Regions from separate parts of the Streptomyces cinnabarinus genome, predicted to be linked through region 1. Evidence: riboswitches for the same ligand, from Rfam matches in the RefSeq annotation. Region 1 holds a riboswitch; each other region holds the start of a gene.
The links. Region 1 has a riboswitch for cyclic di-AMP ahead of STRCI_RS23825 (transglycosylase SLT domain-containing protein). Riboswitches for the same ligand answer to the same signal wherever they lie in the genome.

Region 1 (3,263 bases):
CGGGGTCCTCCGGGCGCCGCTCCAGCTCGTACTGCGTCTCGGTGTTGTAGCCGATCGCCACGTACGGGTGGCGGTAGTCGTAGTCAACGCGCCAGATACGGAAGGAGAGTGCGTAGATCTCGGGTTTCAGGTCCTCGGGGAAGCGTTCGAGGACGCGTCCGGCGGTCTCCCGGAGATGGTTCGCGAAGTCCTCTTGCCGGTCTGCCACACCCATCGCCCCCGTTCGTCACAACAGTGCCCCTCATTTCACCAGAAGCGGATGGGGGCAAGGGAGTTGGAGGGGGCGCGCGGGGCTGTGGTGGACGCCGGGGTCGTCCGGTTCGCGCTGAGTCGACGGGGCGTCCTGTCCGTATTCTCTGATCATGGCCGCACCCATCGCATATTCACTCATCGCCACCGACTTGGACGGAACCCTGCTCCGGGGCGACGACACGCTCTCCGACCGGTCGCTGGCCGCGCTCGCGCGGGTGGCCGAGTCCGGCGCCCGGCACCTGGTGGTGACCGGCCGGCCGGCTCCCAGGGTGCGGCCGCTCCTCGACGACCTGGGCAGCAGGGGGCTCGCGGTGTGCGGGCAGGGCGCGCAGGTGTACGACGCCGGCGCGGACCGTCTGCTGTGGTCGGTCACCCTGGACCGGGAGTTGGCCGAGACCGCGCTCGGCAAGATCGAGGCCGAGGTGGGGCAGGTGTACGCGGCGGTGGACCAGGACGGCGTGGACGGACTCACGTTGATCGAGCCCGGGTATCTGATGCCGCACCCCACCCTGCCCGCGGTGCGGGTCGGGCGGCGCGACGACCTGTGGTGCGAGCCGATCAGCAAGGTGCTGCTGCGCCATCCCGAGCTGTCCGACGACCAGTTGGCGGCGACGGCGCGCTCGGTGGTCGGTTCGCTGGCGACGGTCACCATGTCGGGCCCGGGAACCGTCGAACTTCAGCCATGCGGCATCACCAAGGCGACCGGCCTCGCGCTGGCCGCCGATCATCTGGGGCTCGGCCCGGACCGGACGATCGCCTTCGGTGACATGCCCAATGACATCCCGATGTTCGACTGGGCGGCGCACGGTGTCGCGATGGCCAACGCCCACCCCGAACTCAAGGCGGTGGCCGACGAGATCACCTTGTCGAACGAGGACGACGGCATCGCCGTCGTCCTCGAAAGACTCTTCCGGTAGCCCGGGGAAGGCGCGGTGGCTCAGTAGGCGCCGAAGACGTTGTCGATCGAACCGTAGCGCTGGGCCGCGTAGTTGCAGGCGGCGGTGATGTTCGCGACCGGGTCGTAGGGGTCGTACGAGGTGCCCGCCACGTGGTACGCCATGAAGGTCGGGTCGATCACCTGGAGCAGGCCCTTGGACGGGGTGCCCGCGGCGGCGTTGGAGTCCCAGTTGTTGATCGCGTACTGGTTGCCCGAGGACTCCCGGATGATGTTGCGGTAGATGCCGTCATAGCTGCCGGGGATCCCGTGATCCGCCATGACCTGGAGGGACGCCCGGATCCAGCCGTCGAGGTTGTTGGCGTACCCCAGCGAGGCGGCGGTGGTGGCGGTCGGCGTGGCCGCGGAGGCGTTGGTGGCGCCGATGAGCGGGAGCGCCAGTACGGCGGCTCCGGTGCCGAGGACGGCGAGCTTGCGGGCGATGCGGCGGGGGCGGCGCTGAGCGGCAGCGGGCATGGCGAAGTTCCTCTCCGGCGCCTGCGAGGTGAGCTGTCGGGTTCGGGCGGGAGCTGCCCGGCCGCGCACCACGATGGGCACGCGGCTTCACCCCGAGCCGTTTCGGCGCGTCCGAGGACGTCCGGCCCGGCGACTTACCTGGGTCCCCCGCTCCTGCCGTACGAAGATCTCGATGGAGCCGGACGGCGGCAGGATTCGGCGTCCGCCCGACAGGCCGGGAACGTATGCGAGAGCACATGTCCGAAACAAGTAGCGGATTCACATATCCAGGGATTTGATCTTCGAAAGGGGGATGTGCGGCCGCTGGGTGTTTGCGGGTGCCAAGGGTCAACTGGCGGGCGGGGGAGGGGTGTCGGTGATGGCCTGTGGAGTGCCTGTGAAGAGTGTGGCGTGAGTCAAGTCACGCACAGGCGCAAGAGTGAGCAAAACGGGCAATAGCCCCAATGGGGCTTTAACGTCTGGGTGTTCAGCGTCTCGGCGTTCGCGGAATCCGCTTCTCCCACGTCCGGTGGAAGACCACCTCGCCGCCGTCCGTGCAGATCACCTCGTTCGAGGTGATGAAGTCCGTCGCGTCGCAGGTGGTCTCCGACCGGGTCCGGACGGTGGTGTCCCAGGCCGGCTCCGGCCGGTGCAGGCGGATCGACCAGTCCGAGCGGGCGCGGGCGGAGAGCGGGTCCGCCTCCTGGATCGTGTACGTCTCCAGTGCGTCCTCGGTGCACTCCAGCCCGTCGGGGTGCACGCGCGTGCCGCCGTGCCGTGGATCGACCTCGATGCGCCACTCGCCCTTGGCCACGTCCCGGACGACCAGCCGCCGCGGGCGCGGCTCGTCCAGCGTGGCCGGCTCGGCCACGCCCAGGGGCTCGGCCTGCTCCGGCGCCTCGAAGGCAATGTCGAAGGCGGCATCGGAGGCGGCATCGGAGGCGACGTCGGACGCGACGCCGGACGCGACGCCGGACGCGACGCCGGACGCGACGTCGGACGCGACGCCGGACGAGGCGGCACGCGCGCGTACCGGCACTTCCAGGAAGCTCCCCGCCGGATCCAGCGTGAAGCCGGCTGTCGACTCAGGGTGCGGCCAGACCCACGGCCAGTACGCGCAGGACACCGCGAGCCGGATGCGATGGCCGGGCGGGAAGGCGTGCCCGATGGCGCTCAGCCCGAACTCGACGTCCTCCGTGGCACCCGGCTCCCACGGCACCGCCCGGTCGTGCCCGTGGCGCGCGGCGAGGTTCAGCACGCCGCGCGTGACCAGCGTCGAGGCGCCGTCGGGCGCGACATCGCAGACCCGCGCGATCACCTGCCCGCGCGGCACCTCCGAGGTCAGCCGCAGCCGCACTCTCGGCCGCCCCAGCACCCAGGTCTCCTCGCCCACGGCGAACTCGAAGCAAGCCGAGCGGGCGTCCTCCTCCCGCTGGTCCGGCGGCAGGTCGGCGTCGTTCCCGCGCGGGACGAACTGACCGGCGTCCACCCCGGTCTGCATGGGCGACCGCACGACAACAGGGGCGCCCTGGAGGGCGTACGTCACCTGGGTGATGTGCGGGGAGGGCCAGGACGGCTCGCCGACCCAGCGGCCGGGCAGGGTGCCGTAGGCCGTGGCGGG
Region 2 (3,263 bases), 180 kb from region 1:
ACACCCGCGCGGTGGGCTTCTCGGTGAGGCCGTTCAGCTCACCGACGTAGAGCGTGCCGTCGGGTCCGAGCGCCAGGGACGTGGGGACGGACTCCCGGCCGTTGTGGTCCGGGAAGACGGTGAAGGGGCGGGCCTTGCCGGACCGGGAGATCTCCACCAGGTCGTTGCCCGCCGCGTCCGCGACGATCTTCCGGCCGTCCGGCAGGGCGAGGACGGCGTACGGGTTGGACTCCACGTTCGCCTTGTGCGGGTTGTGCTTCAGCTCCACGGCGGACACGTCGGCGGCGATCCGCGCCGTGCCGTGGTCGATGCGCAGCAGCTTGCCGAGGGTGTTCCAGGGCCGGTGCGTGGGCACCCCGGCCTCCGGCGGGACGAAGGTCTCCACGCCCCACACCTCCCCGTATCGGGCGGACACACCGGCGACGCCGGTGGCGAAGCCGCCGTCCGGGGCGGCGCCCGAGGGCAGCCCCTTCACCACCCGGCGGTGCTTCCACGCGCCCCCGTCCCAGTAGATCTTGGTGACGGCGGAGGTGAGTCCGACGCAGGTCTCCCCCTCCGGCCCCTCCCCGATGCACTTCTTGCCGCCCCGGCCGGCTTCGGCGACGTACAGCCGCCCCTCGTCGTACGAGAGCTGGCGTGGATTGTCGAGCCCGCTCGCGATCACCCGGACGACCGGCCGGCCGTCCCCTCCCCCGCTCGCCCCGGCGGGCGCCACGCCCACGGTGGCGGCGAGCGCGACGCCCGTGGCAACGACGAGTGATGTGCGCTTCCTCATGGCCGTACCCCCTACTCCCCCACCGCGGCTCACACGACCGCGGCTGGCTGGAAGCTAGCGCCGGGAAGCGGGCGGACGATGTCACTCCGGAGAAAATACGCACAACTCGGCATAGATCCATCCGGATTGACCACACCCCGCGACGTTCTGACCCAAGGTCACGAAAATGTATCGGGCATATCACCCATCAACCTTCACAGGGGCCACACGAGTTGGCTACCGTGCCGGGCAGGCCGTACGACCCCCACCGGCGAACGACGCCGGGCCGCGCGGCCTCCGCCGAGTCCGCTGCCCGCCGACGGCAGCCGGAGCCGGGGACCCAACGGACCTTGGGGTGAATCGGCCCGACTCCCTTACCGGAGAGGGCCGTAGGGCAAACCTTCCGAACCACCCGCCCGAACCCGACAGCTAACTCGGTAGGCGGTACATGGAAGGAGTCGCCTCCCTTGGCGTCGCACCGCAAGTCGCGTCCCGCAGGGCCGCGCGTCGCAGGCATACGGACCCCCGCCCTCGCCACGGCCGCGCTCACCTCCGTGGCCCTGCTGTCCCAGACGGCCAACGCCGCTCCGGCCACGGACGACAAGCCGAGCCTCGAAGAGGTCGAGAAGAAGGTCGATGACCTCTACCGCCAGGCGGAGACGGCGACCGAGAAGTACAACGCGGCCAAGGAGAAGACGACCAAGCAGCGCAAGCAGGTCGACACCCTGCTGGACGACGTCGCCAAGCGCACCCAGAAGCTGAACGACGCGCGGGAGGAGCTGGGCTCCTTCGCGGCCGCGCAGTACCGCACCGGCGCCGCGGCCCCCGACACCGCGACGTTCCTGCTGGCCGACTCGCCGCAGGACTACTTCGACCAGACCCAGCTGATGAACCGGATGACCGGTCGCCAGAAGGAAGCGGTCGACGACTACGTCACGCAGCAGTCGGCGACGATGAAGAAGCGCGAGGAGGCCACCGAGAGCCTCCAGACGCTGAACGAGTCGCAGGGCGAGCTGAAGACCGCCAAGGCGACCGTCCAGAAGAAGCTCGCCGACGCGCGGGACCTGCTCTCCGACCTGACCGCGGAGGAGAAGGCGCGGCTCGCCGAGATCGAGCGCAAGCGCCAGGAGGAGGCCGCGCAGAAGGCGGCCGAGCTGGCGGAGAAGCAGGCGGCGGAGGAACAGCGCCGCAAGGAGGCCGCGGAGGCGGCAGCGGCGGCCGAGGCCGAGCAGCAGGAGAGCGGCTCCTCCTCCAGCGACTCGTCGTCCTCCGGCTCGTCCTCCACCGGGTCCACCGAGACCGAGGCCCCGGCGGACTCCACCTACGCCGCGAAGGCCGAGAAGGTGCTCGCCTTCGCCCGCGCGCAGATCGGCAAGCCGTACGTCTGGGGCGCGACCGGCCCGGACTCCTACGACTGCTCCGGCCTCACCCAGGACGCCTGGGCGGCCGCCGGCATCTCCCTCCCGCGCACCACCTACGACCAGGTCAACGCGGGCACCACGGTCTCCCTCGCCAACGCCAAGCCCGGCGACCTCGTCTTCTTCTACGAGAACCTCGGCCACGTGGGCATCTACATCGGCAACGGCATGATGATCCACGCCCCGAAGCCCGGCGCCTACGTCCGCGAGGAGTCGATCTACTACGACGGCGAGGGCTCGATCCACAGCGTCGTACGCCCCGCCTGATCCGACCCGGCACGCGCGCGTGGGCGTGATCGACGCCTACGCACGCGTGCCGCTGCCGCTGGGCGAGCGACGGCGACGGATCCGTGGACGCCCCGCGCGTAAACCCGTCCGCCCTGCCACCCTGCCGCCCGCGCGTATTTCGTGGCCCCCGCGCGCGTGGCCCGTCGGGAACCGGCCTCCCGCTCCTTAGCATCGGCGCATGCCCGGCACCTCTGCCCCTCGCTCACTTCGCGCCTGGTGGGCGCTGCGTCCTCCGGCGGCCGGTGCCGCGGTGATGGCGACCGGCATCATCTCGGTCGGCCTGCACCTGACCGGCTACGAGGTCCTCTCCCGGATCACCCTGGCCGTGGCCTGCGTCGCCTGGCTGGGCCTCGCCACGGACTTCGTCCTCAGGCTGCTGCGGCAGCCCGCGCGCTGGCGGCAGGAGGCGGGCACCCCCGCCGCGCTCACCGCCGTCGCGGCGACGACCGTGCTCGGCACCCGTTTCTCCGCGCTCGGCTGGCAGGCCCTGGCCGCTGCCCTGCTGGCGCTCGCCGCGGTGCTGTGGCCGGGCCTGCTCTACGTCGTCGTGAGCAACTGGCGCCGCCGTATGCCCGGCGCGGTGTTCCTCAGCTGCGTGGCCACGCAGGGCCTCGCCGTCCTCGGCGCCACCCTCGCCGCGGCCGAGTCCACGGCCTGGCTCGCGCACGCCGCGCTCGTGCTGTTCTGGCTGGGACTCGTCCTCTACGGCCTCGCCCTGCTCCATTTCGATCCGCGCCAGGTGCTGGAGGGCGCCGGGGACCACTGGGTCGCGGGCGGCGCGATGGCCATCTCGGCGCTCGCCG
Region 3 (3,263 bases), 2.4 Mb from region 1:
CCCAGGCACGCCGGTCCTGCACGGTCCTCAGCGACCACAGGTCGAGCACCGGGCAGCCGTACCGGTCGGCGATGGACCGCACATGCAGGTTGTACGTGGCGATCTTGCCGCGCAGATGCTTCAGCACGGGCACGCCACGGGTGTCGAAGCCGGTCGTCACCATGACGGTCCCGGCGGTCTCGGTGAGCTGGGCGATGGCCCGCTCGAACCGCTCGGCGACCTCGTCGGGGTCGGTGCCGGGCCGGATGATGTCGTTGCCTCCGGCGCAGAAGGAGACCAGGTCCGGGGCGAGCTCCCGGGCCTTGGGGAGCTGGTCCGCGACGATCTGGTCCAGCAGCTTCCCGCGCACCGCCAGGTTCGTATAGCCGAAGTCGCCCTCGGGCCGGCGGTCCGCGAGCAGCACCGCGAACCGGTCGGCCCAGCCGACGAACGCCCCGTCCGGGCCAGGGTCGCCGACGCCCTCGGTGAAGCTGTCCCCCACCGCCACGTACGACCCGATCACTGCCTTGCTGTCACTCTTCGAATCGTCTGCCACATCGGCTCATGATTCACCCTCGAATGTGACCTACGCGACCGTAGGCAGGGGTTGACGGGCGGTGAGATAAGCCACGCCTAAAGCCTTGGCCAACTCCGGAATAAACACCGAAGGCCGGACCCGGGGATCAGGGGTCCGGCCTTCGGCCGCGTGTCAGGCAGGTTGCCGGTGTGGCGGGGGTTCGTCAGCCGATGGAGACGCCCTTCGAGCTGAGGTAGGCGACCGGGTCGACGTCCGAGCCGTAGTCCGGCGTGGTGCGGATCTCGAAGTGGAGGTGCGGCCCGGTCGAGTTGCCGGTCGAGCCGGAGAGGCCGACCTGCTGGCCCGCGGTCACCGACTGGCCGCTGGAGACGGACAGCGAGGACAGGTGGGCGTACTGCGCATAGTGGCCGTCGGCGAGCTGGATGACGACCTGGTTGCCGTAGGCACCCGCCCAGCCGGCCGAGACGACGGTGCCCGTGCCCACGGCCTTCAGGGAGGTGCCGGTCGGGACGACGAAGTCGACGCCGGTGTGGTAGCCGCTGGACCACATGCTGCCCGCGACCTTGTAGGAGGTGCCGACACCGGCGCCGGAGACCGGGGCGGAGAAGCCGTTGACGGTGCTCGGGGCGGCCTGGGCGGCCGGCTGCGCCTGGGAGGCGGAGGACTGGGAAGCCGTGGCGGACTGCGACGTCTTCTTCGTGGCGCCCGAGGAGGACGAGGACGACTTGGTGGAGGACTTCGCGGCCGGCTTCTCGGCGGTGTCCGTCGTGGCGGCCTTCTTGCCGATCGACAGCTTCAGGCCGGGGTGGATCAGCGACGGGTCGGTGCCGACGGCCGTGCGGTTGTCCTGGTACAGCTTCTGCCAGCCACCGCTGACGTTCTGGTCGTCCGCGATCTTCGAGAGGTAGTCGCCGGAGCGGACCGTGTAGGTCTTGGTGCTCTGCTTGGCGGACTTCTTGGCGGCGGCCTTCTTCTCGGCCGTCTTCTTGTCGACCGACTGGACCGACTGGACCGACTGAACGGCCTTTTCCGAAACCGACTGCGCCGGGGCCGCGTGGGCGCCGGTGGCACCCAGAAGCGGGAGGGCGAGCGCGGCGCCACCGGTTCCGGCGACGGCGATCGAGCGGGTGAGGCGCAGGCTCTTGGGACGGCGGTGCTTACCCTTCGCGGGCATGGCGAATTCCTCTCCGGCGCCTACGAGGTGAGCTGTCGGGTTCGGACTGGAGATGTCCGGCCGCGCGCTGGGCGCGACTTGACCCCGAGCCTGTTCCGGAGACCGGACCAGGCGGTTGTGCCTGTGGGTCCCCCGCTCCTGCCGTGCACGGGTGAGTGTGCGGATCCCGAGCGGCGGCAGGATTAGGCGTCCGCTCGGATTGGTGGCGAACGTAAGCGACCAAGACGCAAAGGGACAAGCAGAAGGTTCCACGCGAAGGCGTCCTTCTTGATCCCTAGTAAGAATTCCCAGTCACTTTCCGTGCATTAGGGGGAGATCGACTCCCGTAAATACCCTTGAAAAGCGCATGAATTACGTGAACATGACGGACGACGCACTGTCACTGATATGACGCTGCTCACGTGACGTTGCTCCAGACTCCTTTATTCCAGAGCGAGTTGGAATGAAGGCTGCAATTCGGACAGAACGGAATCGGGCGGATATTGGCACTGTTCGCCCGTTTTGGCATATTCCATGGGTGGCCGGTTTCGATGTCGTATCGTCGTGGCGTGCCCGTCGGCGTGCCGAGCCGGACGGACCGGTGGGAGGAGCCCAAGTGACGCAGCAGGTCCCGTCGACCGAGCCGGAGCTGGCCGGAGTTCGCAACTTCCGCGATGTGGGCGGACTGCCGACCGTGGACGGACGCCGGGTACGGCAGGGTGTGCTGTTCCGCAGCGGCCACCTCGCGCATGCGACCGACGAGGACGCGACGTTCCTCGACACCCTCGGCCTGCACACGATCTTCGACTTCCGCAACGCCGCGGACCAGAAGCTGGAGGGCCCCGACGTCGAGCTGACCGGGGTGCGCAATGTGAACCTGCCGCTGTCCGACCCCGCGGACGGCGCCGAGTTCTGGAAGATGGTCCGCGACGGCGACATCGAGCAGCTGCGGGAGATCCTGGACGACGGCAAGGCCGCCAACCGCATGATCGAGTCGTACCGCATGATCATCAAGGAGCGCACCACCGAGCACTCCCGGGTGCTGCACTCCCTCGCCGAGGACAGCGTCCCGGCCCTGATGCACTGCGCCGCCGGCAAGGACCGGGCCGGTCTGTCGATAGCGGTGACCCTGCTCGCCCTGGGCGTCGAGCGGGAGGCGATCCTCGCCGACTACCTGGAGTCCAACGCCAAGCACCGCCGCTACAAGGTGCAGCGCAACAACAGCTACACCCCCGAGGTCATGGAGCTGCTCAGCCCGCTCTTCGACGCGCGCGCCGAGTACCTGACCGCGGCCTTCGAGACGATCGAGGAGAACTGGGGCGGTGTCGACACCTATCTGGAGCAGGCGCTGGGCGTCACTCCCGAGGTCCGGGAGCGGCTGCGCGAGCGCCTGCTCGACTGACGCAGGACCGGGCGGCTACTGCTTCGCGCCCACCTCGAACAGGAAGTAGATGAACGCGGCGAAGACATGCCCCACCGCGATGTAGATGATCAGGCGGACCCACAGGGCGCGCGGGAACTTCTCCTCCATGTCGCTACCGCTCATGGCATCTCTCCGGTGTGTGAAGGGGTCGGACCGCCCAGGCACAGGGC

Region 2: it holds a riboswitch for cyclic di-AMP, as region 1 does, so the genes downstream of both, STRCI_RS24730 (C40 family peptidase) here and STRCI_RS23825 (transglycosylase SLT domain-containing protein) in region 1, are expected to answer to the same signal.
Region 3: it holds a riboswitch for cyclic di-AMP, as region 1 does, so the genes downstream of both, STRCI_RS34450 (LysM peptidoglycan-binding domain-containing M23 family metallopeptidase) here and STRCI_RS23825 (transglycosylase SLT domain-containing protein) in region 1, are expected to answer to the same signal.

What each region holds. Positions count from the first base shown of each region.
Region 1 covers NZ_CP114413.1:5,253,001-5,256,263, forward strand. Annotated here, with positions in the region: gene STRCI_RS23815 (hypothetical protein) at 1-214, opposite strand, end outside; gene STRCI_RS23820 (HAD family hydrolase) at 363-1,169, shown strand; gene STRCI_RS23825 (transglycosylase SLT domain-containing protein) at 1,190-1,663, opposite strand; cyclic di-AMP (ydaO/yuaA leader) riboswitch at 1,668-1,864, opposite strand; gene STRCI_RS23830 (CocE/NonD family hydrolase) at 2,130-3,263, opposite strand, start outside.
Region 2 covers NZ_CP114413.1:5,432,248-5,435,510, reverse strand. Annotated here, with positions in the region: gene STRCI_RS24735 (ScyD/ScyE family protein) at 1-775, opposite strand, end outside; cyclic di-AMP (ydaO/yuaA leader) riboswitch at 1,059-1,213, shown strand; gene STRCI_RS24730 (C40 family peptidase) at 1,222-2,439, shown strand; gene STRCI_RS24725 (tellurite resistance/C4-dicarboxylate transporter family protein) at 2,639-3,263, shown strand, end outside.
Region 3 covers NZ_CP114413.1:7,637,954-7,641,216, reverse strand. Annotated here, with positions in the region: gene STRCI_RS34455 (SGNH/GDSL hydrolase family protein) at 1-502, opposite strand, end outside; gene STRCI_RS34450 (LysM peptidoglycan-binding domain-containing M23 family metallopeptidase) at 720-1,691, opposite strand; cyclic di-AMP (ydaO/yuaA leader) riboswitch at 1,696-1,855, opposite strand; gene STRCI_RS34445 (tyrosine-protein phosphatase) at 2,287-3,072, shown strand; gene STRCI_RS34440 (DUF6126 family protein) at 3,088-3,216, opposite strand; gene STRCI_RS34435 (helix-turn-helix domain-containing protein) at 3,213-3,263, opposite strand, start outside.